DNA from 4 places in the Paenibacillus sp. FSL H7-0350 genome. Region 1 is predicted to be linked to each of the others. Evidence: predicted binding sites of a transcription regulator. Region 1 holds the regulator's gene; each other region holds the start of a gene.

Region 1 (7,856 bases):
TCCAAATATGCTAAAACTTCCAATTTCATCATCCTCCTTGAGAGACATATATGCAGGTTGGCGATAGCATTCGAGGAATACAATCAGTATATCAATTCAAGTATATTAATCGATGTATCTCAAACCATATATCTCCATTAAGCCACAGTTCCCCGTCTGCCACCAGTCCCAGAACAGTTCCAGATTATTTTCGACATGATGGATACAAAAAAACGGAAGAACAGATAATCTGTTCCCCCGCATGTTATTCTGCTGAGCGCTTAGCTTAACGGTTGGGCAAACTGTACCCCTCACCGATGGCGCTGCCATCCTTGAAGCGGTAGAAGTTGTAATAGAATCGCCCGTCTTTTTTGTAAAATAGCTGCCAGGCATATTCCCCGTTATATACACCGGGCAGCAGCCGTTCGATCTTCACGTCCGGTAACTGATCGGCTATGATTCCGCGCATTTTCTCTTCGGAAGTGCCTTTGCTCAGCTCTTCAGCATACAGGTCGTTGTCGCCTCCGGCAGGCTTGCCCTCCAAGGTGAAACGGACCCACACCATCAGATCGATCCCGGCTTCATTTTTGCCGGTTAGCACCCAGTAGATCTCATTCTCATTCCAGACGGATTTCTGAGCCTTGGTTACCTCCGTTAGTCCGGCACGCGTCCGGGCCAGCTCCTTGGCCTCATTCCGCTCGTTCCACTGGTCCTTCATAATGTAGGCATAGAACTGGCTTAATCCGAACAGAAGGAGCAGCACCACGGTAAGCCCCAGCCAGATCCATTTTCTCCTCTTCTTCTTCACAACGCTGCTTCCTTTCCCGTTCTCCTGAATTACCGTTTAAGCAGGCTCTCGAACGTCTCCTGTGCTTTGCGGCGGATAGCTTCTTCATCCAGTGTCAGGCATTGTCCATGCTTCACAACCTGCTGGCCGTTCACCCATACATGCTCCACATCCTTGGCACTTGCCGAATAGACGGCATGGGAGAGCAGATCGGTATGCGGCAGCAAATGCGGCTGGTCAATATCAAGCGCGATGAAGTCGGCCTTCATTCCTGCTGCAAGCCGGCCTACCCCGCTTAGGAAAATAGACTGCGCCCCGTATTCCGTGGCCATCAGTAGCGCTTCAGGAGCCGGTACCGCTGTAGGATCACCGCTTACGCCCTTGTGGATCAGAGCCGCCAGCCTCATCTCTTCGAACATATCCAGATTGTTGTTGCTTGCCGCGCCGTCTGTACCCAGGGAGACCTTAACCCCGGCTCGCAGCAGCTCAGGAACACGTGCAACCCCGCTGGCCAGCTTCAGGTTACTGCCGGGGTTATGCGACACGCCAACGTTATAGCTGGCCAGAATCCCGATCTCTTCATCGTTCAGATGAACCCCGTGGGCAATGAGCGAAGGACGGGTGAACATCCCCAGCTTCTCCAGATGTGCGACCGGACGAAGGCCGTAGTCAGCAACGTTCTGCTCCACTTCATGGCGCGTCTCGGACATATGGGTATGCATCGGCAGGTCCAGATCATGGGCAGCCTGCACAAACTTCATGAAAAACTCTGGAGGACAGGTGTACGGAGCGTGCGGTGAGAGCATAGTTGTAATTCTGCCGTCAGCCTTGCAGTGCCAGTTACGGGCAAAAGCAACCGCCTCAGCGAGCTTTGCTTGCTGTACCTCTTCCGGGCACAGCCCAATTACGCCGCGCATCAGCACCGCACGAATACCGGACTGCTCCGTTACTTCCGCTACCCGGTCCATATGATCATACATATCGAGGAAGGTGGTTGTGCCGCCCTTCAGCATTTCCAGTACGGACAACGAGGTTCCCCAATATACATCATCACCAGTGAATTTCTCTTCCATCGGCCACATCTTCTCCTGCAGCCAAGTCTGAAGCACCATATCGTCGCCGTATCCGCGCAGCAGTGACATGGCCGTATGCCCATGGGTATTGACCAGACCCGGCATGAACAGCAGACGGCTGCCGTCTACGACCTGAGCGCCATCCTCCACTACCGGCTCAGCTTCACCTATGTAAGTAATCAGATCATTCTCCAGGGTCATATACCCGCTTAGAACCGGCTTGTCGCTGCCCGGAACCAGGAAGTGCCCGTTCTTGATTATCGTGATCTTACTGCTCATCTTCTGCCTCATCCTTTCCATCATGCAAATAATAGGCCAGGCTCTGCAGATCTGTGGTGAAATCTGCGGCATGAATCCGGATATTGGCAGGCGTCCTGAGAATAACCGGTGCGAAGTTCAGAATCGCCTCAATGCCGGAGTCCACAAGAATATCAGCTACATTCTGGGCTTCGCTGTCAGGTACGGTAATAATCCCGATGCGGATGCCCTGCGAGCGGATTGTGCTGCTTAACTCCTCCATCGGCTGCACAACCAGCGAGTTGATCTGCTGGCCCACCTTCGGCGGGTAGGCATCGAAGATCGCAGTAATCTTCATCGTATCCTTCAAGTAAGCGTTGTAGTTAGACAAGGCATGACCGAGATTACCGGCTCCAACCAGTGCAACATTAATTTGCTGGTCAAGCTTCAGGATATGGCGAATCTTCTCAATTAGATAGGATACATCGTAGCCGATACCCTTCCTGCCAAAATCACCGAAGTAAGCCAAATCCTTACGGATCTGGGCGGGATTCAGATCAAGCTTCTGGCCCAGCTCCTGAGAAGAGACTGTGGAGATTTCACGTTTTTGGAGATCGTTCAGGAAACGCAGGTACACTGGGAGCCTGCGCACGACGGCCTCCGATATTTTATCCGATTTCATGTATTCTCCTCCTTAATAGTTGTGTTATACCCGTTCAATTATAGCAACCGTGCCCCCCGCCTGCCGGATCGGCAGGACAGGGCGGGAACGGATCTTCAGGTTAATCATGACTTATTAATAATAGCAATAGCAGATGAATTAGGAAACCCCGCCGTCTTCCAGCCATTCGGCAATTCTCGGGACCATCTGCTCGGTGAGCATATGCTCCATCTTGGGACCGGGGAGTGAATACAGGAAGTACTTTCCGTAATGCGATTCAATTACTCTAGTATCGTACACAATTACGATGCCCCGGTCCTGCGCCGTGCGGACCAGCCGCCCGAAGCCCTGCTTGAAGCGGATGACTGCCTGCGGCACGGACAGCTTCATGAACGGGTTCTTCTTCTGTGCCTGAAGCAGCTCCGACTTCGCTTCTGCCAGCGGGTGATTCGGCGGCTGGAACGGCAGTCTGACAATCGCCAGGCAGGTCAATGCTTCTCCCGGAATATCTACCCCTTCCCAGAAACTGCTGGTACCGAGCAGGACCGAAGCCGGGCTGTCCTGGAAGCGGCGGATCAGCTTGCTCCGGCTGCCGCCCTCCACACCTTGTCCGAGCACCGCGATATCCTGGGAGGCAAGCGCCTCCTTCAGCGGGTCATAGACCTGGCGCAGCATCTTGTAGGAGGTGAACAGCACCAGCATTCGCCCTCGTGTAGTTACAGCAGTCTCGGCGAGGGAATGAACAAGCGTGTCCACAAAACGGGCATCCCCTATACTTCCCTTGACGCTCGGGAAGTCGCGGGGAATGACCAGCAGAGCCTGCTCCCGGTATTTAAACGGCGACGGAAGCAGCGCTGTCATCAGACGCCCCTGCTCCGCAGCTTCACCAAGGCCCAGGTTATCGATCATGAACTGGAAGGACTTATCCACGGATAAGGTGGCCGAGGTCAGGACAATACTCTTCTTCTTGTCGAAGAACAGCTCCCTGAGCTGGGTACTGACATCTACAGGAACGGCATACATTTGCAGCGACTTGCCTTTATAATTACCGCTTCCCTCCAGCCAATACACGATATTCTCATCGTTCAGGCTCATGAAGAAGCGGATCTGCTCTCTAATGGATGCCAGATCCTTAAATAACCCGCCGATATCGGTCACAAGACTGTCCGAGGAGGATTGGCTGTCCGTGTCACGCATCTCACTGAGCATCTTGTCACCCTTGCGGATGATATCGCTCAGACTGAGGTTCAGCGTATTCTCAAGGGCCGCCAACTCCTCCCAATCCTTCGGCTTCTTGCCCGGCTGCAGGCGGGCCACCAGTTGGCCTGCTTCACCGGCTCCGGCATCGCTGCGCTCGGGCAGCAGGCTGAAGAGCCGGTCGCTGAGCGCATCCCAAGATTCCTTCACCGTCAGCAGATCGGGATAGATCCGGTCGATCACGCCGCTCCATTCGGAAGCCTGCTCACTGCCCGAAGACTGCAGACTCTGGCGGAGGGCAGGCAGCTGCCCGCTCCGGCTATCCTTATAGAGGCGGGTGAGGGTATGGGCGAATGTGAAATATTTCATCTGCATGCCAAGATGCTTGCCGGCAATATCTTCCAGATGATGGGCTTCATCAATCACAAGATGATCGTAAGCCGGAAGTAGCTGATGCCCGGCTTTGACATCTGCGAACAGCTTGGAGTGATTGGTGACCACCACATCAGAGATCCCGGCTTCATGCTTGGCCCGGTGGTAATAGCATTTGCGAAACCAGGGACAAGCCCGTCCCAGGCAGGAGTCGGTATCACTGGCTACAGTCTCCCAGAAATCGCCGCCCCGTCCGCTTAAGTTAAGCTCCTCATCATCGCCGGTCGTCGTCTGGGTCAGCCAGACAAGCATTTGCGCAGCGGTGAGCGCTTCTTCTCTTGGACTCGTAAAGTCCTTTTTATTCATTCTATGTTCGAACTTGCGCAGACACAAATAGTGCCCTCTTCCCTTAAAGATGGAGGCCTTGAACGGGAACGGCACAACGCTGGTTAAGAGTGGGATATCCCGCTCACGCAACTGGTCCTGAAGGTTAATGGTATGAGTGCTGACCATCACCTTTTGATCACTTTTCACACTATGGTAGATGGCCGGAAGCAGGTAACCCAGCGACTTGCCGGTGCCGGTTCCCGCTTCAATCAGCAGATGCTTGTCCTGCTCAAGCGCTGTAATGACCTCATGGATCATCAGCTCCTGGGCCTCACGGCTCTCATACTGTGGAAGAACAGCCTTCAGCCGCTTCGTTACCTCATCCATATACTCTTCAAAGGTAATATTCTCCAGCGGATTGACGTTTCCTTCCTCCCGGGGCGTTGCCAACTCTGCCCAATCCCCCACAGCCAGCGCAAGCTGGCGGTAGAAGCTCAGCTCTCCTTCCGGCTGAAAGGTCTCCATCTCCCGCTCCCGCAGCAGACCGTCGAAATACCAGGCCAAATCACTGTCTTCGTCTGCGAACAGCTCATTCAGCCGCTGAATAGTCAACAGCGGCAGACTGTGCAGCTCTTCCAGACATTTAAGCAGCACAATAGCCGTGGCAAGCGCATCACTGTCAGCCTGATGGGGACGGTCATGCGTAATGCCGAAGTGGCTGCTTACCGCGCCTAGCTGATAGGTGCTCAGCGAGGGAAAGCATATTTTGAGAAAATCGATGGTATCCAGAATCCGCCCCTGAAACGGCAGGTAGCCGCAGCGGTCCAGCGCATTCTGCAAAAAATGAAAATCAAACGCTACATTGTGTCCGACGAGGACGACATCATCCAGCAGCGGCACCAGCTCCATCATCATCTCATCAAGCTCTGGCGCATCCTGTACATCACTGTCTGTAATTCCGGTCAGGCCCGTAATAAAAGGAGGAATGGGTGCTCCGGGCTTGACGTAGGAACCATACACCCGGGAGATCGTCCCGTCTTCTTCTATAATGGCAAGGCCAACCTGGATGATTTCTCCCACAGATTGGGTTCCCGTAGTTTCAAAATCAAGCACGGCAAATTTCATTATAAGTTCTATTCCCTTTCACTTGAGACTCTTTATCAGCATAACAGAAGTTACGAAAAAAGGCGATGCACACCCCAGAAAGTGGTGGGGCGCATCGCCTAAAGGAACCGGGAAAAAGTTATAAAAGCGAAACCAGCTGATGGCCAAACTCCAGCTTCCCGCCCCGTCTGCGGCATACCTCCAGATTCACATTCGGCTCCGGCAGATCCGGGTCATGCAGCAGCGACAGGCTAAACAGCTCACTGGCTTCATTAAAGCGTTCCTGGGAAGCACGGATACAGCCCAGCGCATTATAGATCATCGCCTTCAGCTTCACCTCACGGATCAGGCCCAGCATGTGATCCAGATGTCCCCAGGCAATCTCGCCTTCACCTTCCTGCAGATAAGCCATGGCCAGATACAGGCGGGCAGCGAGGCTATCCGGATATTGTGCCGTAACCTCCCTGAACTGTTCAATGCACTTGCGGTACATCAGCAGCTTGTAATAGCCCTGGCCCCTGACAAAAGCATCCATCCCAAGCTCGGGCGCTTCCTCTTCCGGCAACTCCTCTGGCGGACCCTGGAAATCGGCCTGTTCCCGGAACTCGCTCAGCTTCTCAGCGAAGAGCAGCCACTCATCCATTACATTATCACTGATTCGGTGGAGCATATTATACTTGGATAAAAGATCGCTTCGGCGGGCACCCTCCGCAGTAGGATAGTCGGTTTTGATCTCCTGGAGCATCTTGTTCATCTCAGCAAATAAATGTTGAAACACCGGACATCCCACCCTTACTGATAATGAAGTCAGCTTAAGCTTGCCTTCCTTCATTTTTAGCAAGTACAGGTGTCTTCATCCCTGCCATTGATTACATGGCTCAAAGCGCGGACTTCAGGCAATTGTAGCGTGAATCTCATGATCCGCCAGCTTCACCGGCTTGTTGCCTTCATCAACGAACACCACCGTCGGCTTATGCGCTGCCAGCTCTTCTGAGGACACCACAGCGTAGGAAATAATAATCACGGTATCGCCGGGCTGTACCAGACGAGCTGCTGCCCCGTTCAGACAAATGACGCCGCTGCCGCGCGGACCTGGAATGACATAAGTCTCCAGACGGGAACCATTATTATTATCCACGATCTGCACCTTCTCGTTCTCCAGCAGGTCTGCGGCTTCCATCAGATCCTCATCAATGGTAATGCTGCCCACATAATTGAGATTGGCTTCGGTGACCGTTGCCCGGTGGATCTTGGATTTCATCATATGTCTAAACAAGAGCGTGCGCCTCCTTAGGAATAAATACATTATTATCAATCAGACGGGTTCTGCCGAACTTCACAGCCAGAGCCATTATAACCTCTCCGCCCGCTTCCGTCAGCCTGCTGGCGCCTTCCAGCTTTTCCAGATCAGGGAAGGTTAGAATCTCCGCATAATCAATGACCGCAAACGGCGATTCAGAAATGACCGAGACCAGCAGACCGCGTGCTTCATCTACCGTACGGATGCCGCCCTCTTCCATAGCCTGGCGCACTTCGCGCAGGGAACGCGATAATACCAGCGCCTGTCTGCGCTCCTCGCTGCTCAGATAGACATTACGGGAGCTGAGCGCCAGCCCGTCTTCCTCGCGCACAATAGGACAGGCGATGATGTCCACGTTCATGTTAAGATCAGACACCATCCGGCGGAGAACAGCTACCTGCTGGGCATCCTTCAGTCCGAAAAAGGCGTAATCCGGCTGCACGATATGGAACAGCTTGCTGACCACAGTAGTTACCCCGTCAAAATGTCCCGGACGCGAAGCGCCGCAGAGCTGTGTGGTAAGCGCGGAGACCGATACGCCTGTACGGATCGGCTGCGGATACATCTCTTCAACACTAGGGATGAACACCAGGTCCGCACCTTCACGTTCAGCCAGCTCCAGATCCCGCTGTTCATCCCGTGGATAGGAAGCGAAGTCCTCATTCGGGCCAAACTGCAGCGGATTGACAAAAATACTCATCACCACCGTGCCGCTCTTCTCCCCTGCCTTACGCAGCAGACTGGCATGTCCTTCGTGCAAATATCCCATGGTGGGTACAAAACCAACAGGGCCATGGCCCCCCTGACGCATATATTCAA
Region 2 (7,856 bases), 2.7 Mb from region 1:
AGCGCAGATAGCCTTCCCCGCCTAGACCGAAGACACTTCCCGGAACAGCAGCGACCTTATATTCAAGCAGCAGGCGCTGGGCGAACTGGTCCGAGGTCAGGCCGGTGGCCTGAATACTCGGAAATGCATAGAAGGCACCCTGCGGCTCATGGCACTCAAGTCCTGCCTCCCGCAGCCCCTTGACAATCAGCCGGCGGCGCTGGTTATACGAGTCTGTCATGCGGTCCTTCTCTTCCATTCCGTTGGTAAGTGCCTCCAGCGCAGCCACCTGGCCCATCGAAGGCGCACACATGACGGTATACTGGTGAATCTTCAGCATGGCAGAGATCAGGTCCGGGTGTCCGCAGGCATAGCCCATCCGCCAGCCGGTCATGGCGAAGGCCTTGGAGAACCCGCTGACCAGGATCGTCCGGTCCAGCATTCCCGGCAGCGAAGCGAAGCTGACATGATTGCTTCCATAGGTAAGCTCGGCATAAATCTCATCGGAGATGACGATAAGATCATGCTTCTCGACCACCTTGGCAATCGGCTCCCAATCCTCACGGCTCATGATCGCGCCCGTCGGATTGCTTGGATAGCAGAGAATCAGAATCTTCGAGCGCGGGGTGATCTTGGCCTCCAGATCTTCGGCAGTCAGCTTGAAGTTGTTCTTCCCGAAGGTCTCAATGCCTACCGGAATACCGCCGCCGATAGCCGTGATCGGAGAATAAGAGATGTAACAGGGCTCGGGAATCAGAATCTCGTCTCCCGGAGAGATCAGAGCACGCAGGGCCAAATCAATAGCCTCACTGCCGCCGACCGTGGCGATAATCTGATTCGCCGGATCATACTTCACGGCGAAGCGGGTCTCCAGGTACTCGGCAATACCCTCACGCAGCTCAGGCATCCCGGCATTGGAGGTGTAACCGGTGAAGCCGCGTTCGAGTGAATAGACGCAGGCCTCTCTGACATGCCAAGGTGTCTTGAAGTCCGGCTCGCCGACACCCAGCGAGATAATATCCTTGCTGCCTGCCGCCAGATCAAAAAACTTGCGGATGCCCGAAGGCTGAATCTGCTGGACCAGCGGGGCCAGATAAGAGTTCATCGACTTGCCTTTATCTCCTGTGTGCTGTGCGTTATTAATGATCATGACATTACATCCTTCACGGAGATATCATCAGACGGTTGTCTTCCTCATGCTCTTCAAAGATGATACCGTCCTGTTTGTATTTTTTGAGCGTAAAATTAGTCTTCGTAGAGAGCACTGCATCAATCGGTGACAGCTTCTCAGACACAAAGTTAGCGACCTCGCGCAGATTGCGGCCTTCCACTTCCACCAGCAGGTCGTAAGCACCAGACATCAGATAGACCGATTTAACCTGCGGATACAGATAGATCCGTTCGGCAATCCCCTCGAAGCCGCGGCCCCGTTCCGGCGTAATCTGTACCTCGATCAGTGCTGTCACCCGTTCATCATCGACTTTGTCCCAATTGACAACCGTCGCGTATTTCACAATGACATGGTCCTGCTCCATTTCAGCAATAACAGTCTTTACATCTTCTTCCTCCGCACCAAGCAGGGTCGCCATTAATGCAGTCGAGCTTCGCGCGTCCTCCTTGAGCAGTTCCAGCACTTTCCTCTTCAATTCATTCATTCTTAGGGCCTCCTGCAAAAAAGAGTTTAGTATTAATATGACATGAAAAGTACCATTCTGCAAACAAAATAACCCCGCCGGGGCGGGGTTATCTGGCTGCATTCCCTTTGTATTTTCTCCTGCATGGCCGGGTAAGCGCTCTAATGCTTCACAGGCCCATCGCCAGGGTTACATATAATAGGAACCGTTATGATGCTGCTGGACGTTCGGCTGGTGCTGCGAAACATTCGAATGCTGGTTAAAGGCTCCTGCCCCGCCTGTTTTCTCACGCACAAACTGCTGCAGCTTCTGCTGGGTCTGCTGGGCACTCTGAATCTGCTTGTCCACATCCTGACGCAGCGCTTTGCCCGGAGGGGTGTACATGTTCATTTGCGACATCTGCATGTACAGTTCCCCCTGAATTCTGAGGGTATCCATAGTCAAATCATTGAATACCCGTCTGACGGCGGGACAATTCGATTCTGTAGCTGCTGTGGTGTACTCGCGGACTGTCCGCTTCAAATCGGCCAAAATCGTGTTGAGTAAATCTTCATCCGCCATAAACGGCGTTCCATTCTGTGCGTACACAGTAAAACCTCCTTCAAAGTTTGTGGGTACTGCCTGTTATTGCGGCTGCGATGGTGCGTACTGCTGATGCTGATGGAGCAGCTGGACCAGCATATCCATGTGATGGGTATGATTCTGAATCTGCTGGATGCAGATCCCCTGTACGGTTGAATTCTGAGTGGTTCCGGCTGTAGCCGCGAGCTGCTTAATCAGCAAATCCTCATTGGAAATGGAATCCGCAATGTATTCCAATTCTTTTCCGCTAAGTGCCTGCATTTGGTTAGATTGCATGTTCGGTAGTCCCTCCTTCTGGTTGTTCAAGCGTTCCTTAGTATGCTTCCGGGGGAGGCTGTTTATGTACCGGGAGGTACATTCAGCAAGCTTACACCTGATGAATAATCCTTAGGGTCTTGACGCATGAGACTCTGCAATAGTGCAAATAATACTACTCTGAATGACACAAAGGAGCGAACAGATCTATGAAACTCGTCAGCGGGCAACTGCCCTGGGAACACACACTGCCTGAGACTCCGGTATATCCGGTACTTGCGGATGATATTACCTGCGACTGTCTGATTGTAGGCGGCGGGATGGGCGGAGCTATGATGTCCTACCGCATGTCCCTCAGTGGAGCAGATACTGTTCTTATCGATAAAAGAACGGTCGGCACCGGAAGCTCCCACGCTAATACGGGACTGCTGCAAATCGCCAATGACAAATCACTGACTGCCTGCATGAACACCTTCGGGGAAGAAAACGGCGTGCTGTTCTACAGACTCTGCCAGCAAGCCATGCGTGCGATTCTGGAGCTGCCCGGCAAGCTGGATATCGATCCGCAGATTATTGAGCGCAGCAGTCTGCTGTATGCCAGTAAGCCGGAAGATGTTGCTATGCTGAAGCTGGAGAATGAGAATCTGGTGAAGCATGGCTTCGATTCGGAATTCTGGGAAGAGGAGACGATCCGCGCCCATTATGCCTTCTCCAAACCAGGAGCGTTGTATTCCAAAGGAGATGCGGAGACCAATCCGCTGCGCACCGTACACAGTCTGATTCATAAAGCGCACTCCGGCGGGGTAAGGGTCTATGAGCATACCGAAGCCCTTCATTATGAGTACAATGAAGACGGCGTAATCTGTCATACCGGGCAAGGCCGGATTGTTGCTAAGAAGGTCGTCTTTGCTATGGGTTATGAGACCCAGGACATGAAGAAGGACCGGGGAGCAGAGCTGATCAACACCTATGCCATTATGACCGAGCCTCTGCCCCAACTTCCGAAATGGCATGAGCAGAGTCTGCTCTGGGAAACGGCCCGGCCTTATCTGTATTTCCGGACTACTCCGGAAGGCCGGATCATTGCCGGCGGCAAGGATGAGCAGCTTACCAGTGTAGAGCGGCGTGAGGTTAGGGTCCTCTCCCAGTGTGAGCGTCTGCTTGAGGAGGTTACGGCCCTGTTCCCGGAACTGCAAGGAATCAAGGCTGAATATTCCTGGGGAGCGGTCTTCGGCTCCACCCATGACGGGCTGCCTTATATGGGACCGCACCCGGAGTTCCCGCACTGCTACTTCATTGAAGGCTATGGGGGGAACGGCACGGTCTACAGCATGATCGCCGCCGAGCTGCTTGCAGATACGCTGGCCGGCAAGAGCCGCCCGGAGCTGGAGCTTTTCTCGCTGACCCGGTCGCCGAAGCCTGCGCCCTCCCCCGCGATACTGTCTTAAGGGCGGCTGGTTCAGGGAGGCGGCATCAGAGAGAGTTGCAACATAGAAAGGGATGCCCGCGTAGCCTGATGGCTGCGGAGCATCCCTTTTTTGATTAAATACTTATGGTTATAACGATATATAGAAGAATAATAGCTTATTGCGCTTTTACAAATTCAGCCGACTTGATCCCTGCCTGACGTCCGAAGATAATAATCTCGGCTACCGAGTTACCGCCGATGCGGTTCTCGCCGTGCAGCCCGCCGACCACTTCTCCTGCCGCGAACAATCCGGTAATCGCCTTGCCGTCTTTGTTCAAGACCTCAGTGTTGGTGTTGATCACCACTCCGCCCATCGTATAGTGAATCCCAGGGCCGATCTGAATCGCATAATACGGAGCACCGGACAGATCATTATCCATACCGGTAGTTCTGCCGAATTCAGCATCCGACTTACTCTTCACCGCACTGTTCCATGTATCCACGGTAGTCTTAAGTGCTGCTGCAGGAACCTTCATCTGATCCGCCAATGCCTCAATGGTATCTGCGGTCTTGACCACACCCATCTTAATGTATTGATCTACCGCCTTAACACGGGATTTCACTCCGGCGTCGAACACGAGATAAGCGGATTTCTCAGGAAGTGTATTAATTGAAGCCGTCACCTTATCACGGGTATTCATCTCATTGCCGAAGCGCTTGCCCTCAGCAGATACAAGAATAGCTCCTTCGCCCCGGACCGCTTCACCGATCAGGTAGGATTTCTCCTGCTGCACAGTCGGGTGAACCTGAATCTGATCCAGGTCTACGGTAGTTCCGCCGACCTTCTCAATCATGGCAATGCCGTCGCCGGTGCTGCCAATCTGGTTGGTCGTTACCAGCCCTTGCAGATCCGGGCGAACCTTGGCAATCAGTTCTTTGTTGGCACCGAAGCCCCCAGTGGTTACGATAACTGCTGCTGCGCTGATCATTTTGTCATCGGCCTGGTTGAACAGCACCTTCACGCCGTTCACCTTACCGTCCTGTACCGTAAGCTCCTTCACATCCGCATTGACGAACAGCGGAATTCCCTGCTCCTGAACATTGCGGACAAGTCCTGCTACAAGATATTGTCCCACTGCCGAGCCGTCTTCCGGACGATGGGTACGCTTCTCTTTCATACCGCCGGTAATTGTAATATTGTTCAAGCGGATTCCGATGGAATCGAGCCAGTCAATGGCACCCGCGGATTGATCCACGAAGAAGTGCAGCAGCTCCTTATTGTTCGTATCATGTCCGCCCTTAAGGGTCTCTTCATAGAACAGTTCGTTGCTGTCTTCGATGCCCTGCTCCTTCTGGAACTTGGTCTGCGAGGCATTCATCCCTGAGGAGGATTTGGTCGTATTGCCGCCGGCAACCGGCATTTTCTCTAAGATGACCGGGTTCATGCCGGCCGCTTTGGCTTCCAGCGCAGCAGACATTCCCGCACCGCCCGCACCGACGATGACGATATCATATTTATCCTTTAACTGATCGTACGGAGTATAGCTCGCTTCGGATGCTCCCGACACGGCCTCTGCCTTCTCTGTAGGTGCAGTGGTTGCTGCCGGCTCTGTTGCCGCGCTGCCCGCTTCCTTGCTCTCATTCTTGCTGCCGCCCGCATTGTTGTTTCCGCAACCTGCAATGACCAGCATCACGGAGAGAATGAGGATAAGCGCCGCTGTTAATCTCTTATTCATGTGAGTTGTGCCCCCTTGTGCATATTTTCACAATTATCATAGCGCCAAAGAAGCGGTTTATGGAACCTTCCGTAAGTTATTAAAGAGTTTTGTAACTAAAGTAACCAAATTAACTAAGTAGCTGTACAGATGGCTGCCTGCGTAAGAGTGAGAGAATTAACTTCGTTCCGGTCAGAATTATGATAGACTCTATCCCGTCTGCATACATAACTTGAAGTATCCGGAAGGAGAAGGAAATATTGACTAACAAAAGTAATCTTAGAGCGGTATGGATCATGTTTGGTGTATTTGTATTGCTGTTTCTGTTGAATTTCGGCATTCACAGTAATAATCAGGCCCCGACAGCCAGAATGTGGCTTCTGCTGGGCGTATGGGCCTTCCTCATTAGCGTGCTGCTGCTTGTAAAACACAAGCTGCCGTCGAAGCGGCAGATTCTGCTCTCTATCCTGCTAGCCGCTGCTGTAGCTGTCGCCTATATTAATCTGTCCCTCTTCTCCATGATTGAGGTGAGCCTGCTCACGTTAATGGCATCGTTGGCTGTATTAAGCACCTTCAACCAGTATAACGAAGGAAAGCTTCTTTTTCTCAACACAGCCAGCGCCTCAACAATCTTCATGAGCCTATTCGTGGGAGCCGCCGCCGGCATTCTGCTCGGAATCATCAATCTAGTGCTGAGCGGACAAAGCCTCGATGGATTCAGCCTGAAGCTAATCTATTTCAGAGTGGCGCTCAGTCCGGCCATTTATGAAGAACTAGCCCTACGTACCTTGTTCTATGCCCTATGCCTGTCCCTGATGCACGGCAGAGCCGATACCAGAGCCCAAAAATTTACCGTCTGGTTCATGATGATCGTTCCCCATGTGCTGGTCCACACGCCGGACAGCTTCATTCAGGGTGGAATCATCCCCGGCATCATCAGCACTCTCATGTATATCCTCTTGTTCGGCCTGCCCTTTGCAATACTACAGCGCAAGCGGGACCTCACATCTGCCATGCTTGCTCATGGAATAGTGGATATCATACGATTCTGTTTCCTGGGTCTCCCCTTCTAGTAGAGGGGTGCTCCGGCACGGTACGGCACAGTTCACCCTCCTCCTCCTCCCCCTTCACCTCATAAGGCACATCAACTATAAAATGCCCCCCTGAACCGTAGACGGCGGCCAGCTCAAGATGGCCCTTTAATTTATCCACACTTTTCTTGACCAAATACAGCCCGATTCCCCGCTGTTCACCCTTGGAGGAGTAACCCTGAACGAAGATCTTCTCCTTGAGGCCCGCCGGAATTCCCGGACCGTTGTCGCTAACCTCGCATAGCAGCCGCCCCTCTTCATATTGAAAAGCAAGCTCCACCCGCTTCACGGGTTGCTCGCAGAGCTCCCCCAGCGCCTCCAGGGCATTATCCAGCAGATTGCCGGCAATCGTAATCAGCTCATGAATCACCTGCGGATCAGCCGGCTCCGGCAGATAGCTGTCTCCAGTCAGCAACAGCTCTATCCCCGCTTCGCGTGCCCGGCTCAGCTTCCCCAGCAGAAATCCGGCCATCACCGGGTCCTTGATCTGTCTCGTGATCGACCCGATCTCCTTCTGGTAATTGCTTACCGTTCCCAGAATATATTGCTGCAGCTCATCATACAGGCCCATATGCGTCATACCCATAATGACATGCAGCTTGTTCATGAACTCATGGGCACCGGAGCGCAGTGCTTCTGCATAGACAGAGATTCCCGACAGCTTCTCCGCCAGCACAGCCAGCTCAGTCTCATCCCGGAAAGTGGCAATCGCGCCAACGATGTTACCGTTCACCCGGACTGGCAGGCTGTTCACCAATAAAGAGCTGTCTCCCAGCTCCAGCTCCTGGTCCTGTATCCCCTCTCCCTCAGCCAATACCCGCTCCAGACCCAGCTCCGGCCAAAACTCGGCAATCTGCCGGTTCATGGCGCTCCCGCCAATCCCGGCTGCCCGCAGAAGCCGCTGTGCTTCCATATTAAGGATGGTAATCCGCGCCTTCTGATCTACGGCAATAATTCCCTCGCGCGTGGATTCCAGCATCGCACTGCGTTCCTGGAGCAGCTTGGAGATGTCCTCCGGCTCCATGCCGAACACCATCCGCTTGATCTGCGCTGCCAGAATGAATGCTCCTCCCGCTCCAAGCAAGGCTCCCGAGACCAGAATCGCAATAATCGTCCACTCATTCAGCAGGACCAGCCGCTCAACCCGCTCCAGGGACAGACCGGCAATGACCACACCCACCTGATGCCCCCG
Region 3 (7,856 bases), 3.7 Mb from region 1:
CGCGGCTACGAAGTTGCCCTTGCCCTGCAGCGAATAGATATAACCCTCACGCTCCAGCTCTCTGTAGGCCTTCTGGATCGTATTGGGATTCACGGTAAGCTGCGAGGATAACGCCCGCACCGAAGGCAGCTGTTCATCTGCCCGCAGAATACCATGCATAATCAACTCTTTCACCTTGTCGGTCAGCTGCTCATAGATCGGCTTGCGGCTGCGTACATCCAACTCGAACATGACAGTCCTCCCTTCTTCGGACCTGTGATCCGGCTGTTAAACTGTGTTAACTGTACTACTATTATTAATACAGTTGAGAGTTAATGTCAATCATTAACTTTTACTTTGTCTATTTTCAGCGTCATGCAAATAACCCCCACCTGCCTGTAGGACAGATGGGGGTTATGATTGCTTAGCGGGACTGTTCCATTAAACATGAACACTGCTGCTCCGCCGCTGTCTGCGTTCATCGCTGAACAGGGCAGCGCCGATACCCGGGAGCAGCAGATAGCCTGCGAACTTATAGGTCTGACTGAATGCATCCACAGCCGCCTGTTGCTGTCTTATTGCCGCAGTCCCAGCCTCTGTACCTGCGGAGCTCGCCGCGCTCAGCTCCCGGGTTGTATTATGCTGGAGCACCGTGACGATGATGGCCACACCGAGCACACTCCCCAGCGCCTTTGCCATATTCGTTACTCCTGAGGCTATGCCCACCTTATCTTCAGGAACGACCCGTATCGCCGATGACATCACAGGCGCCATCGAGAGTCCCACGCCGAAGCCGGTCACTGCCAGCCGGAGCATCACCGCACCCAGCGTAGAATCGGCCTCAAGTCCGCTCATGGAATAGGTGGCACCGCCAATCAGCACCATTCCCGCCGCGGCGAACAGACTGCTGCCGTATTTCGCAGACAGCGGCCCGGATACAGCCGAGCTGGCGATGGAGCCTAAGGCCATAGTTGAGAGGACCAGCCCTGCCTTCAGCTCCGACACCCCCATCACCCGGGTCAGATAAAAGGAGGTCAGCAGCGAAATATTCATCAGCGCCGCCCCCAGCACGATCATCGATACCGAGGTACTGTTGAAGGCCCTGATCTTCAGCAGGGACAGGGGCAGCATCGGCTCCTTCCCCTTAGACTGCGTAAGAAAAAAGAACACCAAACACAGCACCCCCGCAGCCATCAGTCCCAGGAACGGGCGCGAGCTCCAGCCGTAATCCTGCACTTTAATCAGGGCATATGTAATGCAGAACATCCCGCCTGTAATCCCCAGCATTCCGCCATAGTCTATGGACCGCCCTGCTGAATCATCCCGTGACTCCTGAATGAACATAGCGGTCAGCCCTATACTCAGCAGCCCAAGCGGTACGTTCACAAAAAAAATCCACTCCCAGCTCAGCTTCTGTGTCAGTATTCCGCCAAGTGCCGGACCGCTTGCCGCAGCCACTCCCGAGACGGCTCCCCATATGCCTATAATCAGCCCGTGCATTTCTTTGGGGAAGGTGGTGGTGCTTAGCGGAATTGTAACCGGCACAATAATGGCTCCCGCCAAGCCTTGAATGACCCTGAACAGAATCAGCATGCCAAGTGAAGTGGAGAGTCCGGCCAGCAGAGAGCTCAGTGTGAACACCCCCACGCCAATGAGGAATACCTTCTTCCGTCCGAATTGATCGGCCAGACGCGAGGCAGTCAGGATGAATACGGCAAATGCCAGGTTATAGCCGTTCATCACCCAGGATACCTGCGACACACTCCCCCCGAACTGGCGGGTCATCTCCGGCAGGGCAATATTAATAATGGTTGTATCCAGCAGCGCCATGAAAAAGCCCAGCACAATCGCCGTAAAGGATAAAGCTCTGCGCATCCCAATCCCCATATCGATCATCTCCTGAAATATGAAATAGAGTTCATATTCAGATTATATGAACCCTAGTTCATATTTGTCAATCAAAAAATGAACTCCGGTTCAACTTTTATTGACAGCGCAAAACCACTCCACTACAATCTGTACTATGAGGGGGACCTTACGATATGGGTGAAACAGAGGACAAGATTAGAACTCCGCAGCAGGAGCGCAGTATACGAACGAAGGAAGCCATTATCCGGGCCGCGATGCAGCTATTCTCGGACAAGGGTTTCTATCAGACGAATACGAAGGAGATTGCAGCGGCAGCCGGGGTCTCGACCGGGAGCTTCTACTCCTATTTTGTGGATAAAAGGGCCGTATTTATTGAGGTGCTCCACATGTACGGGGATGAGCTGATGGCCGAGGTCGAGCGGTCGATGGCAGAGATTAATTTCAATACGATTGAACGTACGGACCTGATCCTGCATCTGATAGACACGCTTCTGCTCGCGCATAAGGCATTTATCGGGTACCATAAGGATCTGAATATTATGTATCACAGCGATGAGGCTATCAAGCAGCTGATGGATGCCCAGTACGAGTCCGGCCGGCTCAAGACGCTGACCTATCTTCAGATGGGACAGGATGAACTGAAGACCGAAGATACGGAGGCAGCTTCGATCATTGTGTTCGAGTCAGTGAGCGCGATTGTAGACTTTATCTCCTTCTCGCCGCAGCGGATCGCTGTGGACCGGCTGAAGTCAGAGCTGGTTCATATGCTGGTGCAATATCTGTATAAGTAACAACTGCCTTTTCTCTATACATTTCCTCAAAAAAAGAGCAAGCCTGCAGGTACCCCGCAGCTTGCTCTTTCTTTATTGACCCTTGCGGATCAGCGTTTATCCTTCCAGAAATTGAGCGGCTCCATATCCTTCGTAATGAGCTTGAAGGTATAGCCTTCCTTCTTCAGCTTCTCCAGAATACGCGGCAGCACCTTGAGTGTAGCCTTCTGGTCATGCATCAGAATTACCGGATTCGTCTTGGACGCCTTCAGCTTATTCACCTGATCCATCACGGTGTTATAGATTCTGTCGCTGTTCTGTTTGTATTTCCAGTCATAGGAATCCACGTTCCAGTCCCAGAGATGGTATCCCTGCGTCAGGACTTTATCGCGGAAGGACTTGGTGAAATAGGGCTTGCTTCCGTATGGCGTACGGATCAGTGGGGTGCTTACTCCCGTCAGCTTCTTCAATGTTGCATTGGCCCCTGACATCTCGGCAAGCGCCGCTGCAGGAGAGGCATAGAACTTCTCCTTGCGGTGGGTCACACCATGCAGCGCTAAGCCATAGCCTTCCTTAGCAATCCGCTTTACCTGGGCGGGATGCTCATTCATGTTGTTCCCCAGCATGAAGAAGGTCGCCTGTACGTCATATTTGTGCAGGATATCCAGCAACTCACCAGTCGTCGCTGACGGGCCATCGTCGAAAGTCAGGTATACGGTCCGGCCCGGCTTGCCCGGCTCAGTGGGTGTAACGGGAGTGGCAGGAGTCACTGGAGCCACTGGAGCCTTCGGCTTCAGGTCGGCAGCATATTTATCGGTAAACACTGCATCGGTAAGCTGCGCCGAGCCGTCCTTCACACGAAGTAAATATTTATCTCCCGCGTAGGAAATGCTATACCCGAGGTACCCGCTAACCTTCAGCGGAGCCATGAGTTTGCCGTCCTGCACGAAAGTGCTCATAGGCACAGTAGTGCCATCCTTAAGCACGGCACCTCCGTCCTTGCTCAGCAGGGTAAGCGAACCCGTTCCGCCGGCTACTTGAATTCCGTCCGTCATTCCGGTAAGGGTCCATTTCAGCTCATCCGCAAGTGCACGCAGCGGTACATAATAGGTGCCTTTTACGGAAACAGCTTCAACCTTACTTAATTTATCGTTGACTCCGAGCTTAAGAATAGCGCTATCACCTTTAGCATTAGCCGGGACCTGCACAAGCCCCATGATTAGGAATAAAGACATGAATAAGAGCAGAATTTTCTTGATACGCACAGCAGCAGTCTCCAATCTATGTATATTTATCTATTACTTTATCATATATACTTTCAACGTAATTTGAGAGATTGTAACCGGAAGCTAAAAAATTGTTACTCTTGTGCAATGATAAATGAGGGTTCGCCATAATTTTCAGAAAGCACGCAAATCTCGTCGAATGCTGTCACAGCAAGCGTTACACGGTTAAATCAGCGGTTTTTGGCGCAGAATAATTGTGACAATATTAATAACAATATCGATATTTTGAACAAAAATTGAACAACCTTAAAATTAGCTAAAGTGCGCCACTACAGTGATCTTTATCATACCCTTAGGGAGTTGTAACAATTTGATCACACATATTTAACTTGTTCGCCATTTTTAAGGTCTTTTTTATACTTTTATACAAAATATGTATTTTGCATTATGGGTAAGTAGTTCTTACTATAGATACAGATCAATGTACTCCCGTTAATGAACGGCGAATGAAAAGTAGTATTGAAGGAAGGAGTTCTATATGAAAAAAAAGGGACCGTTATACGCTTTGTTTTTAAGCCTGATCCTTCTCCTGCCGGGATGCAGCTCAATCGCTGTTTTGAACCCGAAGGGGCCGTCTGCAAGGACGTTATCTGACACCATCTTGCTCTCTATTCTTGTAATGCTCGGGGTTCTGGCTGTTGTCTACATTCTGTATATCTTTGTACTGGTGAAATATCGTGCGAAGAAGAGTAATGAGGGCTACATCCCTGAACATGAGGAAGGCAACAAGGTACTGGAGGCCATCTGGATTATCATTCCGATTATCATCGTAGCCTTCCTGTCCGTTGTTACCGTCAAGACGACTAACGAAGTGGAGAATGTGGCTGCGGACTATCAAGATCAGACTCCGCTGGTCATCTATGCTTCCTCTTCCAACTGGAAATGGCATTTCAGCTACCCTGAGGAAGGGATCGAGACGGTTAACTACGTGAATATGCCGGTGCATCGTGCGGTAGAATTCAGAATGTACTCATTCGGCACCATTACCAGTCTCTGGATTCCACAGCTTGCCGGCCAAAAGTACGCCATGAGCGACATGCTGACAACGCTTCATCTCTCCGCTGATACAGAAGGCTCTTATATCGGAAAGAACGCTAACTTCAGCGGTAAAGGCTTCGCCCACATGGAATTCGAAGCGCTTGTCCTGAGTAACAAGGGTTACGAGGACTGGGTGAAGGAAGTGAAGGAAACTGCGCCAAAGCTGACTGAGGAAGAATTCAAGGGCCTGCTGGCCACGGATTATCTCGGACGCAAAACGTATTCCTCCACCCATCTGGAGTTCAGCCCGCCTCCTGGAGACCACGGCGAGCATATGAGCGGCGGCGGCAAGGAGATGGATATGGACAACGGCAATCAGGAGCATCAGGATAACAAAGAGCTTCATCCTTCTCCAGAGCCGTCCAGCGGAACGGAATTCGATAGTAAGCCTGATCCTGAATTGGACCAGCCGCTGCCAACCTCAGCTGTAGATGAAAGCACACATGAAGGACACTAGCTCTCTTGCGAGCTTAATGCAACACACTGAAAGGAGCTACCCTAATGGATTTGGACAAATTTAAGGTTCACGGCGAACCCTTGATATACGGGGCCATGATCAGTATTGCACTGGCAACCATCGGGATTCTCGTAGGGCTTACCTATTTCAAGAAATGGGGCTATCTGTGGCGCGAATGGCTGACTACGGTTGACCACAAAAAAATCGGGATCATGTACATCCTCGCCGCGCTGCTGATGCTGTTCCGCGGCGGTGTAGATGCAATGATGATGCGTCTGCAGACGGCTGCGCCGGAAATGAAATTCCTCGATGCACAGCATTACAATGAGGTCTTCACCACCCATGGTCTGATCATGATTCTCTTCATGGCCATGCCGTTCATCATCGGTCTGATGAACGTAATCATTCCACTGCAGATCGGTGCACGGGACGTTGCCTTCCCGCGGCTGAACGCCGTCAGCTTCTGGCTCTTCTTCATGGGCGCCATGCTGCTGAACATTTCGTTCGTCATCGGCGGCTCGCCGGATGCGGGCTGGTCAGCGTACTTCCCGCTGGCGAGTCTTGAATTCAGCCCGACCGTAGGGAACAACTACTACTCTCTGGCTCTGCAAATATCCGGTATCGGTACGCTGATCACCGGGGTTAACTTTATCGTAACAATTCTCAAAATGCGCGCACCAGGCATGACGCTGATGAAGATGCCGATGTTCACCTGGTCCGTACTGATCACCAACGTTATTATTGTCTTTGCTTTCCCGGTTCTTACCGTAGCGCTGGCGATGATGATGTTCGACCGCCTCTTCGGCTCCCAGTTCTTCACGATGGCCAACGGCGGGATGGATATGCTCTGGGCCAACCTGTTCTGGGTCTGGGGACATCCGGAGGTCTATATCGTAATCCTTCCGGCGTTCGGTATTTATAGTGAGATTATCGCCACCTTCTCGAAGAAGAACCTGTACGGCTATACCTCCATGGTATTCAGTATGTTGATCATCTCGCTCCTGTCCTTCCTCGTATGGGCGCACCATTTCTATACGATGGGTCAAGGTGCCATGGTCAACAGCTTCTTCTCGATAACAACGATGGCCATAGCAGTACCTACCGGGGTCAAAATATTCAACTGGCTATTCACCCTGCGAAAGGGCAGGATTACCTTCACGACCCCGATGCTGTATACTCTAGCCTTTATCCCGATCTTTACGATCGGCGGGGTAACGGGCGTCATGCTGGCGATGGCCAGCGCCGATTACCAGTATCACAACACGATGTTCCTGGTTGCGCATTTCCACTACGTGCTGATTCCGGGTGCTGTGTTCGCCGTCATCGCCGGGTTCCACTATTGGTTCCCTAAAGTATTCGGCTTCCGCCTGAACGAACGGCTGGGCAAGCATGCCTTCTGGTGGATCATCATTTCCTTTAACGTAACCTTCTTCCCAATGTTCTTCCTGGGACTGATGGGAATGACACGCCGTCTGTACACTTACTCTAAGGAATCAGGCTTCGGTCCGCTCAATATGCTAAGCTTCGTCGGGGCTGTCGGTCTCGCCATCGGCTTCGTGATCCTGGTCTACAATATTTACTGGAGTACCCGCTACATGCCAAGAGATACAACCAACGATCCTTGGGATGGCCGGACGCTCGAATGGGCTACGCATAGCCCGATCCCGCTCTACAACTTTGCGATTGTGCCTAAGGTTGAGACACGTGATGCTCTATGGTCTGCGAAGCAGGAGAATATCCCGCTGTATACAGACACCAAATACACCAAGATTCATATGCCAAGCAATACCGGCAAGCCGTTCATATTGGGTGTAGTCTTCTTCTTCCTTGGCTTCTTCCTGGTATTCAGCATGTGGATTCCGGCGATTGTTGCCGGAATTGGAATCCTGGTCGTGCTGGCCTTCATGTCCTTCGATAAGGACCAAGGCTACTACATTCCTGTAGAAGAGGTTATAGCTACAGAAAAGAAACTGATGCGGGGTGAGACTGTATGAAAATAGATGCGTCCAAGCCGCTCGAATATTCAACGGAAGAGAACAGTAACAAGATCTTCGGCTTCTGGGTCTTTCTCGGAGCCGAGATCCCTCTCTTCGCTACGCTGTTCACTGTATATTTCGTAATGGTTAACCGCTATGCCAGCGGACCGAGCGGCAGCGAGCTGTTCGAGATCGGCCCGGTGCTGATGGAGACCTTCCTCCTGCTGTCGAGTTCCTTCACTATCGGTCTGGCTGTCCATGCCATGCGGCATGGCTACAAGAAAGCTATGATGGTCTTCATGGCGATTACGCTGGTGATGGGTCTTGCTTTTGTCGGTATCGAAATTGACGAGTTCTTCACTTATGTGCATGAAGGAGCTACCCTGCAGACCAGCGGCTTCCTCTCCAGTCTGTTCATACTACTGGGAACGCATGGTCTTCACGTCAGCTTCGGCCTGCTGTGGGGAATTGGCATTATGAT
Region 4 (7,856 bases), 260 kb from region 1:
AGGAGGGACAGATACGTTACGCGGAGTACGCACAGGTGAAATTAGCCAGTAGGCCATTCCGACAAAGACACCGCCGCCGATGATGTTGCCAAGCGTAACAGGAATCATGTTGTGGAACCAGCCGGCGATGCTCACTGTCTCTGGATGATTCGGCAGCAGCACGGCTACGCTGAGGAGCGTCATATTCGCTACACTGTGTTCATAGCCGCTCGCGATGAAGGCGAACAGACACCACCAGATCAGCACCAGCTTCGCCGCTTCACTCTTGGCACGGGAGGACATCCACAGTGCCAGGCAGACCAGCCAGTTACAGAGAATACCGCGGAAGAACAGCTCTGAGAACGGCAGGCTCATCTTTTTGGCAGCCGCCGCGAAGATCAGATGCTCGGCAGGCGCTGCCTTGAAGAGGCCCGATCCCTGAATCAGCAGCGCCAGCACCACAGCACCGGCCACATTGCCGAGGAATACCAGGACCCAGTTCTTCACCGTATCCCAGACTGTTGTTCTCCCGGCAAGCGTGCTTACCGTGAAGAACATATTATTACCTGTAAACAGCTCTGAGCCTGCGAAGACAACCAAGGTCAAGGCAATCCCGAAGGATGCTCCCATAATCAACGGCTGGAACGGTGATTTGATCGCCGCCAGCGGTGCCCCCAGTGAGAAGATCAGAATAATACCGATACCCACATATGCTCCTGCCAGGAGGGCCGCCAAAAAATATTTGGGCAGGCTCTCATTCATTTTGTCGCGTTTCCCTACGGCTGTCTCAACGATATTCTCTACGCTCTGCGTAAACATATCCGCACCTGCTCTTCCTTTAATTTAGAGTTGTTACTGCCGCAGGCAGAGTGACCATAACAACTCCGCCCTCTACTGTAACCGGATAGACTTCTGCCTGCCCCCGGTCCGGTGCCTGAACCTCTCCGGTGCGAAGGTCGATCTTCCAGTCATGCAGCGGATCATATAAATAATAGCCCGATACGATTCCTTCTGCGAGCGGACCACCCTTCGGATGGGGACTGTGGTTACGGACCGCATAGATTGCGCCGTCCGATGTGCGGAATATCGCTAATTCGACCTCTCCTGCATGAACTACCCGGCCGATCTGCAGCATGAAATCTTCCACTGCGCCTATCGTATATTCCCGATTACTCCGTTCCATTATGCTCTCTCCCTCTCCCTTTAGACTATACCTGTGTCTCTTCGAACAGCGCGGTGCGGGTGTTTTTGTCATCCAGCATTTTCCGCCAAGGATCACTCACCTGGGCCAGGGCAAAGTCAATACGTGCCGCAAGCTCTTTACGGTTGTCGTCATTGCCCATAACCACAGTCTGGATATGCTCAAGACCCATACGCTCTACCCATTCGGAGGTTCTCTCCAGGTAATTACCGGTCTCACGGTAGTACTGGATGACAGCCGAGCAGACCTCAACCAGTTCCTCGTCGGTCTTCACCTTGCAGAAGGCATCTGCGATGCGCGGCTTAATCCCGCCGTTACCGCCGATGAACACTTCCCAGCCGCCGTCGTTGCCGACAATTCCGATATCCTTCGTGCACGATTCTGCACAGTTACGCGGACAGCCGTTAACCGCCATCTTGAACTTGGCCGGCATATCCAGCCGCTCATATTTACGCTCAAGCATAGCGCCCATGCCCATGGAATCCTGTGTGCCGAAGCGGCAGAACTGCGAACCCACGCAAGTTTTTACTGTACGCAGCGACTTCGCATACCCATAGCCGGACGGCATATCCAGCTCCTCCCACACCTTAGGTACATCTTCTTTTTTGACACCGATCAGGTCAAGACGTTGGCCGCCCGTTACCTTCACAACCTTCACATCATACTTCAGGGACACATCGGCAATCCGCTTCAAATCCTCAGGAGTGGTCACCCCGCCATACATCCGCGGGATAACTGTATAAGTTCCGTCCTTCTGAATATTGGCGCTCATCCGTTCATTGACGAACCGGGATTCCTTCTCGTCTTCATGAGTGTCAGGGTAGATCATCCCCAGATAATAGTTCACAGCCGGGCGGCATTTGGAACAGCCTTCTGCCTGCTTCCAGTCCAGGACATGCATGACTTCCTTGGTAGTCCGGAGGCCTTTTGCCGTAATCTCGGCAACGATCTCATCCCGGCTAAGCGAGGTGCAGCTGCAGATTCCCTGCTTGGCGCTCTGCTGGAAGCTGTCTCCGAGAACGAATTGCAGAATCTGCTCCACCACTGGCTTACAGCCGCCGCAGGAGCGGGTTGCACCCGTGCAGGCTTTGATCTCATCTACCGTAGTGAAGCCGTTCTCCGTAACAGCATCAACAATCGCTTTTTTGGTTACGCCGTTGCAGCCGCAGACGATTTCTTCATCGGCCATCGCTTCAACAGACATGCCTTTCTTGGCTCCGCCTCCGCCACAGCAGCTTGTGCCCATAACCTCATCATAGATTTCATTGGTCATCTCTGTGCTGTTTTTCACAAGCTTCTGCAGGTTGGCAGATTCCGTTACATCACCGAACAGAACAGCACCGACAATCACATTATTCTTAAGCAAAATCTTCTTGTAGGTTCGCTTCCATTCATCCTTGGCAGAAATGACGGTATGCTCCGGCGTTTCGGTGAATTCACCGGCGGAGAATACATCTACCCCGGAAATTTTGAGCTTGGTTGCTACAACTGAGCCTTCATAGCCCGGAGTCTGTACACCGGACAGATGCTTGGCGAGAACCATGCCCTGCTCGAATAGCGGTGCTACGAGTCCGTAGCAGGTTCCCCGGTGCTCTGTACATTCACCGACAGAATACACATCTGCCATGGAAGTCTGCATATAATCGTCAACTACAATCCCGCGGTTAACGGTGATTCCGCTGTCCTTCGCAAGCTGGACATTCGGCTTGATTCCAACAGCCATCACTACAAACTCTGCCGGCAGCACACTGCCATCACTGAATCGTAGACCAGTCACCCGTTCTTCTCCGGTCAATTCAACCGTCTGCTTGCCCATGGCGAATCTCACACCTTGACGCGTAAGCTCTGCCTGTAGCATTGAAGAAGCGGTACGGTCCAGCTGGCGCTCCATCAGATCCTCCAGCAGATGCACAACGGTAACATCCATGCCCAGATTGACCAGGCCCTTCGCAGCTTCCAGACCCAGCAGTCCTCCGCCGATCACAGCCGCCGTGCGGTACTGCTTCGCCGCTGCCAGCATTGCATCACAATCCGCGATATCGCGGAAGCCGACTACTCCATCCTTGGTGCTGCCGGGTACGGGGAGAATGAAAGAATTCGAACCCGTTGCAATAATTGCTTTATCGTAAGGAACCGCCAGTCCATTATCGGTCAATATTAGTTTGTTCTGATCATCGATCCTGGTGACCGTCGTACCGGTATGCAGTGTAATATGATTATCTTCATACCACCCGAGATCGTTAAGAATGATGTCTTCAATCGATTTGCTGCCTTCAAGTACATAGGACAACATAATCCGGTTATAGTTGGGATGCGGCTCACTGCCGAAGACCGAAATATCATAAGCGCCGCCCAGCTTCAGAATCTGCTCAATAGTGCCTACTCCCGCCATGCCATTTCCAATCAGCACTAACTTTTCTCTTTCCGCTGCCATTGGTAGACCCTCCTTCAGAAACTCTGATTTCTTCAATAACTTACCTGATAGAGAAATTATACTGTCCCCCATTCCATGGCAAGTGTGACCACAGTCACATCTTATGTGAATTTTTTCACACAACTGAAAATGACTTCGCCGTTCTTATATAGGACAATTTCTGGCGTGAAGCATAGAGATTTATTATTCAAAAAAACGGATACCCATGCAGTTTCGCACAGATATCCGTTCATCGGGTACACAATCTCACTCATCTACTTCATTCACTTATTTCAGTACCAGAGAGATCTCCAGCTTGTCCTGTGGACTGAGCTTCATGTCCACTCCATTGCCGAGCAGTCCTTTATCGTTGACCTTCAGTCTCCATTCCTCGCTGCTGAGCGGGGTATATTCCATCACAGTAAGCACCGTCCGGTTATCTTCGGCAAGCTGGACCATACCGCTGTTCTGGAGCAATCCCTTGACGGACATATCCTGCATAAAAGAAAGCACATTCGAATGTGTCAGCTCCGGCTGCTCGCTCCCCCCGTTCACAGTGATGATGACAGGCTGAAACATCTTTCCGGCTCCGGCAGGCCCTGCTGACATCGTAATGGCCGAACCCGGTTCCAGGGTCGTATTCAGCTCTTGAACCTTCTTGCCGTTCACCTGAATCTCCCAGCTCATATCCTGACCCAGGGAAACCTTATTCACCTCAAGAATATTAGTTCCATCCGCTGAAAATGTAACAACGCCACTCTTCCTAAACAGCTCTATTATTGAATTCCCAGGCACGTAAGCTTCGTTAAGCAATCTGGCTGAGCTTCCGGCCATTTCGCTGTCACCCACCTTGACTGAAAAGGTTAGTCCCTGGCCTCCGTTACTGCTGCCGCCATTCCCTGATCCCAAGCCACAACCGCTTGCCGCGGCCAGCAAGAGAAGGCACAGCATTAAGCGCATCCATTTCGTGGACATCCCACGGCACCGCCTTCATATGTATTTCCCGGACTCTTTAAGGATAACGCATAGAGGAAGGGTTCTCAAATCATTTCTGCCGGTATAAAAAGTAAAAAGTCCCCGAAGGGACTTATCCATTGCAGCCGGTCCTATTGATAACGCAGGAACAGAATGTTGTTCTCCAGATGCACATGCTCGAAGGTCATGCCTTCCAGTTCTTCAAGACGGGCATAGGTCAGGCGATAAGTCGTGCAGGCATGCGCGGGCGGTGTATAGTCATTAGTAACTCTACGCAGCTCACGCAGAATCTCTCCCGCCCCGTCATGCTCAGCTTCCAGATTATGCAGCAATCCGCGCAGCTCAGTAAGTCCTTCTTCAGTCGGGTTCTGGGTGTAGGCTAGCATCTTAGGGAATTCGCTCTCTTCTTCCTTCGCCGTATGCTGCAACAGCTCTTCACGCAGCATATTGAACAGACGGTGCATTTCTCCCAGATGCGGTGAATCCTCACCATGAACGCGGAACACCTTGGTTACATTTTGACTGATAAGCGGAAGCTCTTCACGCAGATAACGGTGATGCTTGTTCACAATATAATCCACCAGCTCCTCTGACGAAGCCTCGTTCCAGGCGGTATCCTCTTCCAGCACCGGATGCTGTTCCTGCAGCTTGTTCAGCTCCTGTACCATTGCTGCCGGGTCAAGACCCTTCTCAGCAGCGGCTTCAGCCAGCGGCTTTGCGCCTCCGCAGCAGAAATCGATCCGCTGTGCTTTGAAATAATCTGCTGCTTTGGGGAACTGCAGAACAATATCTCTGACCATTGCTTCCGGGGTGAACCCGGGATGAATTGTTGTATCGTTTAATTGATTGGACGCCATGTTGGCCCCTCCTCAGGTTAAGATGTAGGTTTGTGCTTCTTTTCACTTCTACACCTTATCACTGGCATTAGGCGGAACTTGTGATTGTACGCACTGAATATATAAAATTTTATTGAACGAGAAATACAGTACTCCAAATGTAAAATATACTAGACTTTTTGTTTTATATATTTTACACTATGAGTGAGGTGAGGGAATGGGGAAAAATCTGAGGCTCAAAGCTTCCCGAGCGGCAAAAGACATGTCGCAAAAACAGCTCGCAGATGCCGTGGGGGTCACAAGGCAGACGATTATCGCGATTGAGAACGGTGATTACAACCCCACCCTGAGGTTGTGCATTGACATTTGTGTAACACTGGGGAAGACACTGGATCAACTATTTTGGGAGGGAACGAAGGATGAGCAGAACGAACCTGGATGAGAGACAACTGCAGAAGCGGCATAAGGCGGGGAATCAGGCATTTCTTTTGATGGCATTCTTATTGCTGGCAGATATGGGGCTGCAAAACTACGGAATGAAGTGGCTGGAGTATCCGCTGGGCAATTACACAATTTTCATGCTGGGTGTGGGTTTCTATCTGGTACGCTTGATCTGGAGCGGTGCGTATGTGGGACCGGGCAGCAGGCAGAGCGGAGTGGGCGGGAGAAGCATTGCGGGTGCAATTCTGGCCATTGTGGTGGCGGCCTGTATCCTTATCGTTACCTTCGTGAATCCAACCGCCGCCCAATCAGCAGCTGACAGCGGTGCGAACGGGACAGTCATTCTAATCATTTCTGTTACAGCTGGACTGGTCATCTTAAGCACTGTGTACTTGATCCGACGGAGGAATAACCGGGCGGAGTAGAGCGGTTAATATCAAGAAATCCAAACTGGGCAGCGGCCGGAAGTCCAAATGTTCGCCGCAGCGACGACCTGGCTTCAAGTTCAACTCTTTTTTTCGAATTCCACTTTTTTTATTGAACCGTCGCCTGCATATAAGTCCGCTTGCCCTGCGCATCCTTCAGATAGGGGCCAAGTCCGGCGAACCTTGAATGATCCACATATACACCCGTCATCCATCTGCCTTCGGTCAGGCCGCCGTTCCACTGCAGCACCAGATCGGGGGCAGAGATCCATTCCTGATACACTCTGATGTTCTTGTCCTTATATTCTTTGGCTGGTTTGTTCAATTCGCTCAGTGGTACCGGGGTCAGATAGGTTGGCACGAAATATACAGAGATTAGCTCCATATCCTCCTCGCTCAGAAAAGCCTCCTCCCCCAAGTAAGGCTGGAGCAGCCGGGTATTCTCATACATGGACCAGATCACAGCTTGAAGTACCATGCTCTGGCTGATTCCATTATGAAAAGTAAAACGGCGCTGTACATTTGAGCCACTCCCTTCCTTAGCCGTTACCGGCTCCAGACAATGCCGTTCACAGCCGATGCATTTCCATCCGGACGGGCCTTGAATCCATTTCTGAAACACACTCCCGCTGTCATTATCCCCTTTATATAGAGAAGAAATGATCTCATACGGCACGCCGATCCACGCATCCCACAGAGAATCCGGGAGATGGTTATGAAGCATGAACAGCACCTTGTCATAGATCAGCTGTACTTTAATCGAAGCAGTCTCCAGTTCGGCGACATCCTTTTTTCCATAGGTTATTTCCCGGGAAAACAAGGTAATGGTCATGGTCTTCGCCTCCTAAAAGTTGTGTAAGCCCTCCGCTTCCTTCCATCAGCATCGTCCAAAACACATCCCGTAAGCATCCGCGCTGCCATATAACCCTGAGCTTTTCCTACTTTTGTTAACGCTTCCACACATCCGTAATATTTAGTATGTTCTATTATATTACACAGGTAGGGCCTAAGTGCAAGGTTTATTTGGGCAAAATCTGCATAAACAAGTAAAACAGCATATGAAAAGCCCCTTACCCGATAATCGGCAAGAGGCTGTCATCAAATATATATTACGGTACTGCTACTCCACCCAGCTCTCGGCCCAGGACTGGATTTGCTGCATGACCGGCTCAAGCGCACGGCCCTTCACTGTTAATTCATACTCAATGCGCACCGGTGTTTCCGGGTACACATGTCGTACCAGAATGCCCTCGCATTCCAGATCCTTCATGCGCTCGGACAGCATCTTATCGCTCATTGACGGAATCAGTCCGGAAATATCCTTGAACCGCTTGGGGCCGCTCATCAAGGTCTGAATAATGAGTCCGTTCCAACGCTTGCCCAGAAACGAAAAAGCCGTCTCAAATCTCGGGCACATCGTCAATTGATGTTCTTCCATGGTTATCACCTCTCACTTATGAAGCTTACAATTAGTTAGTATATATAATTTTACCACATTTATTCTGGAATGAACATCGTTTGCCAAAAAAAAGTTCATTAACCACTATTATTATATTTCCACTCTCAATCTTTGGTGTCTTCTGCCT

The links. The regulator Rex, encoded in region 1, represses fermentation and respiration genes when NADH is low (regulators of the CRP and FNR family bind a similar motif). The targets are predictions, from matches to a motif close to TTGTGAAATATTTCACAA.
Region 2: a site for Rex is predicted at 5,610-5,627, ahead of NYE24_RS29460 (flavocytochrome c). Genes of this name have one in related genera too.
Region 3: a site for Rex is predicted at 4,099-4,116, ahead of qoxA (cytochrome aa3 quinol oxidase subunit II). Genes of this name have one in related genera too.
Region 4: a site for Rex is predicted at 5,456-5,473, ahead of ric (iron-sulfur cluster repair di-iron protein). Genes of this name have one in related genera too.

The regions. Positions count from the first base shown of each region.
Region 1 is NZ_CP151972.1:1,741,932-1,749,787, forward strand. It holds gene NYE24_RS08135 (aminoglycoside adenylyltransferase domain-containing protein) at 1-23, opposite strand, end outside; gene NYE24_RS08140 (DUF5590 domain-containing protein) at 266-787, opposite strand; gene NYE24_RS08145 (amidohydrolase) at 817-2,118, opposite strand; gene NYE24_RS08150 (redox-sensing transcriptional repressor Rex) at 2,108-2,758, opposite strand; gene dinG (ATP-dependent DNA helicase DinG) at 2,897-5,758, opposite strand; gene NYE24_RS08160 (hypothetical protein) at 5,877-6,515, opposite strand; gene panD (aspartate 1-decarboxylase) at 6,630-7,013, opposite strand; gene panC (pantoate--beta-alanine ligase) at 7,006-7,856, opposite strand, start outside.
Region 2 is NZ_CP151972.1:6,562,712-6,570,567, reverse strand. It holds gene NYE24_RS29485 (aminotransferase class I/II-fold pyridoxal phosphate-dependent enzyme) at 1-1,129, opposite strand, end outside; gene NYE24_RS29480 (Lrp/AsnC family transcriptional regulator) at 1,143-1,634, opposite strand; gene NYE24_RS29475 (spore coat protein) at 1,803-2,201, opposite strand; gene NYE24_RS29470 (hypothetical protein) at 2,238-2,471, opposite strand; gene NYE24_RS29465 (FAD-dependent oxidoreductase) at 2,660-3,898, shown strand; gene NYE24_RS29460 (flavocytochrome c) at 4,035-5,594, opposite strand; gene NYE24_RS29455 (CPBP family glutamic-type intramembrane protease) at 5,834-6,646, shown strand; gene dcuS (DcuS/MalK family sensor histidine kinase) at 6,612-7,856, opposite strand, start outside.
Region 3 is NZ_CP151972.1:5,569,216-5,577,071, reverse strand. It holds gene NYE24_RS25320 (GntR family transcriptional regulator) at 1-231, opposite strand, end outside; gene NYE24_RS25315 (MFS transporter) at 421-1,866, opposite strand; gene NYE24_RS25310 (TetR/AcrR family transcriptional regulator) at 2,022-2,639, shown strand; gene NYE24_RS25305 (polysaccharide deacetylase) at 2,729-3,883, opposite strand; gene qoxA (cytochrome aa3 quinol oxidase subunit II) at 4,383-5,399, shown strand; gene qoxB (cytochrome aa3 quinol oxidase subunit I) at 5,444-7,393, shown strand; gene qoxC (cytochrome aa3 quinol oxidase subunit III) at 7,390-7,856, shown strand, end outside.
Region 4 is NZ_CP151972.1:2,006,663-2,014,518, forward strand. It holds gene NYE24_RS09440 (formate/nitrite transporter family protein) at 1-798, opposite strand, end outside; gene nirD (nitrite reductase small subunit NirD) at 818-1,162, opposite strand; gene nirB (nitrite reductase large subunit NirB) at 1,188-3,614, opposite strand; gene NYE24_RS09455 (hypothetical protein) at 3,882-4,568, opposite strand; gene ric (iron-sulfur cluster repair di-iron protein) at 4,700-5,395, opposite strand; gene NYE24_RS09465 (helix-turn-helix transcriptional regulator) at 5,622-5,846, shown strand; gene NYE24_RS09470 (DUF6773 family protein) at 5,824-6,270, shown strand; gene NYE24_RS09475 (hypothetical protein) at 6,380-7,102, opposite strand; gene NYE24_RS09480 (helix-turn-helix domain-containing protein) at 7,391-7,708, opposite strand; gene NYE24_RS09485 (hypothetical protein) at 7,834-7,856, opposite strand, start outside.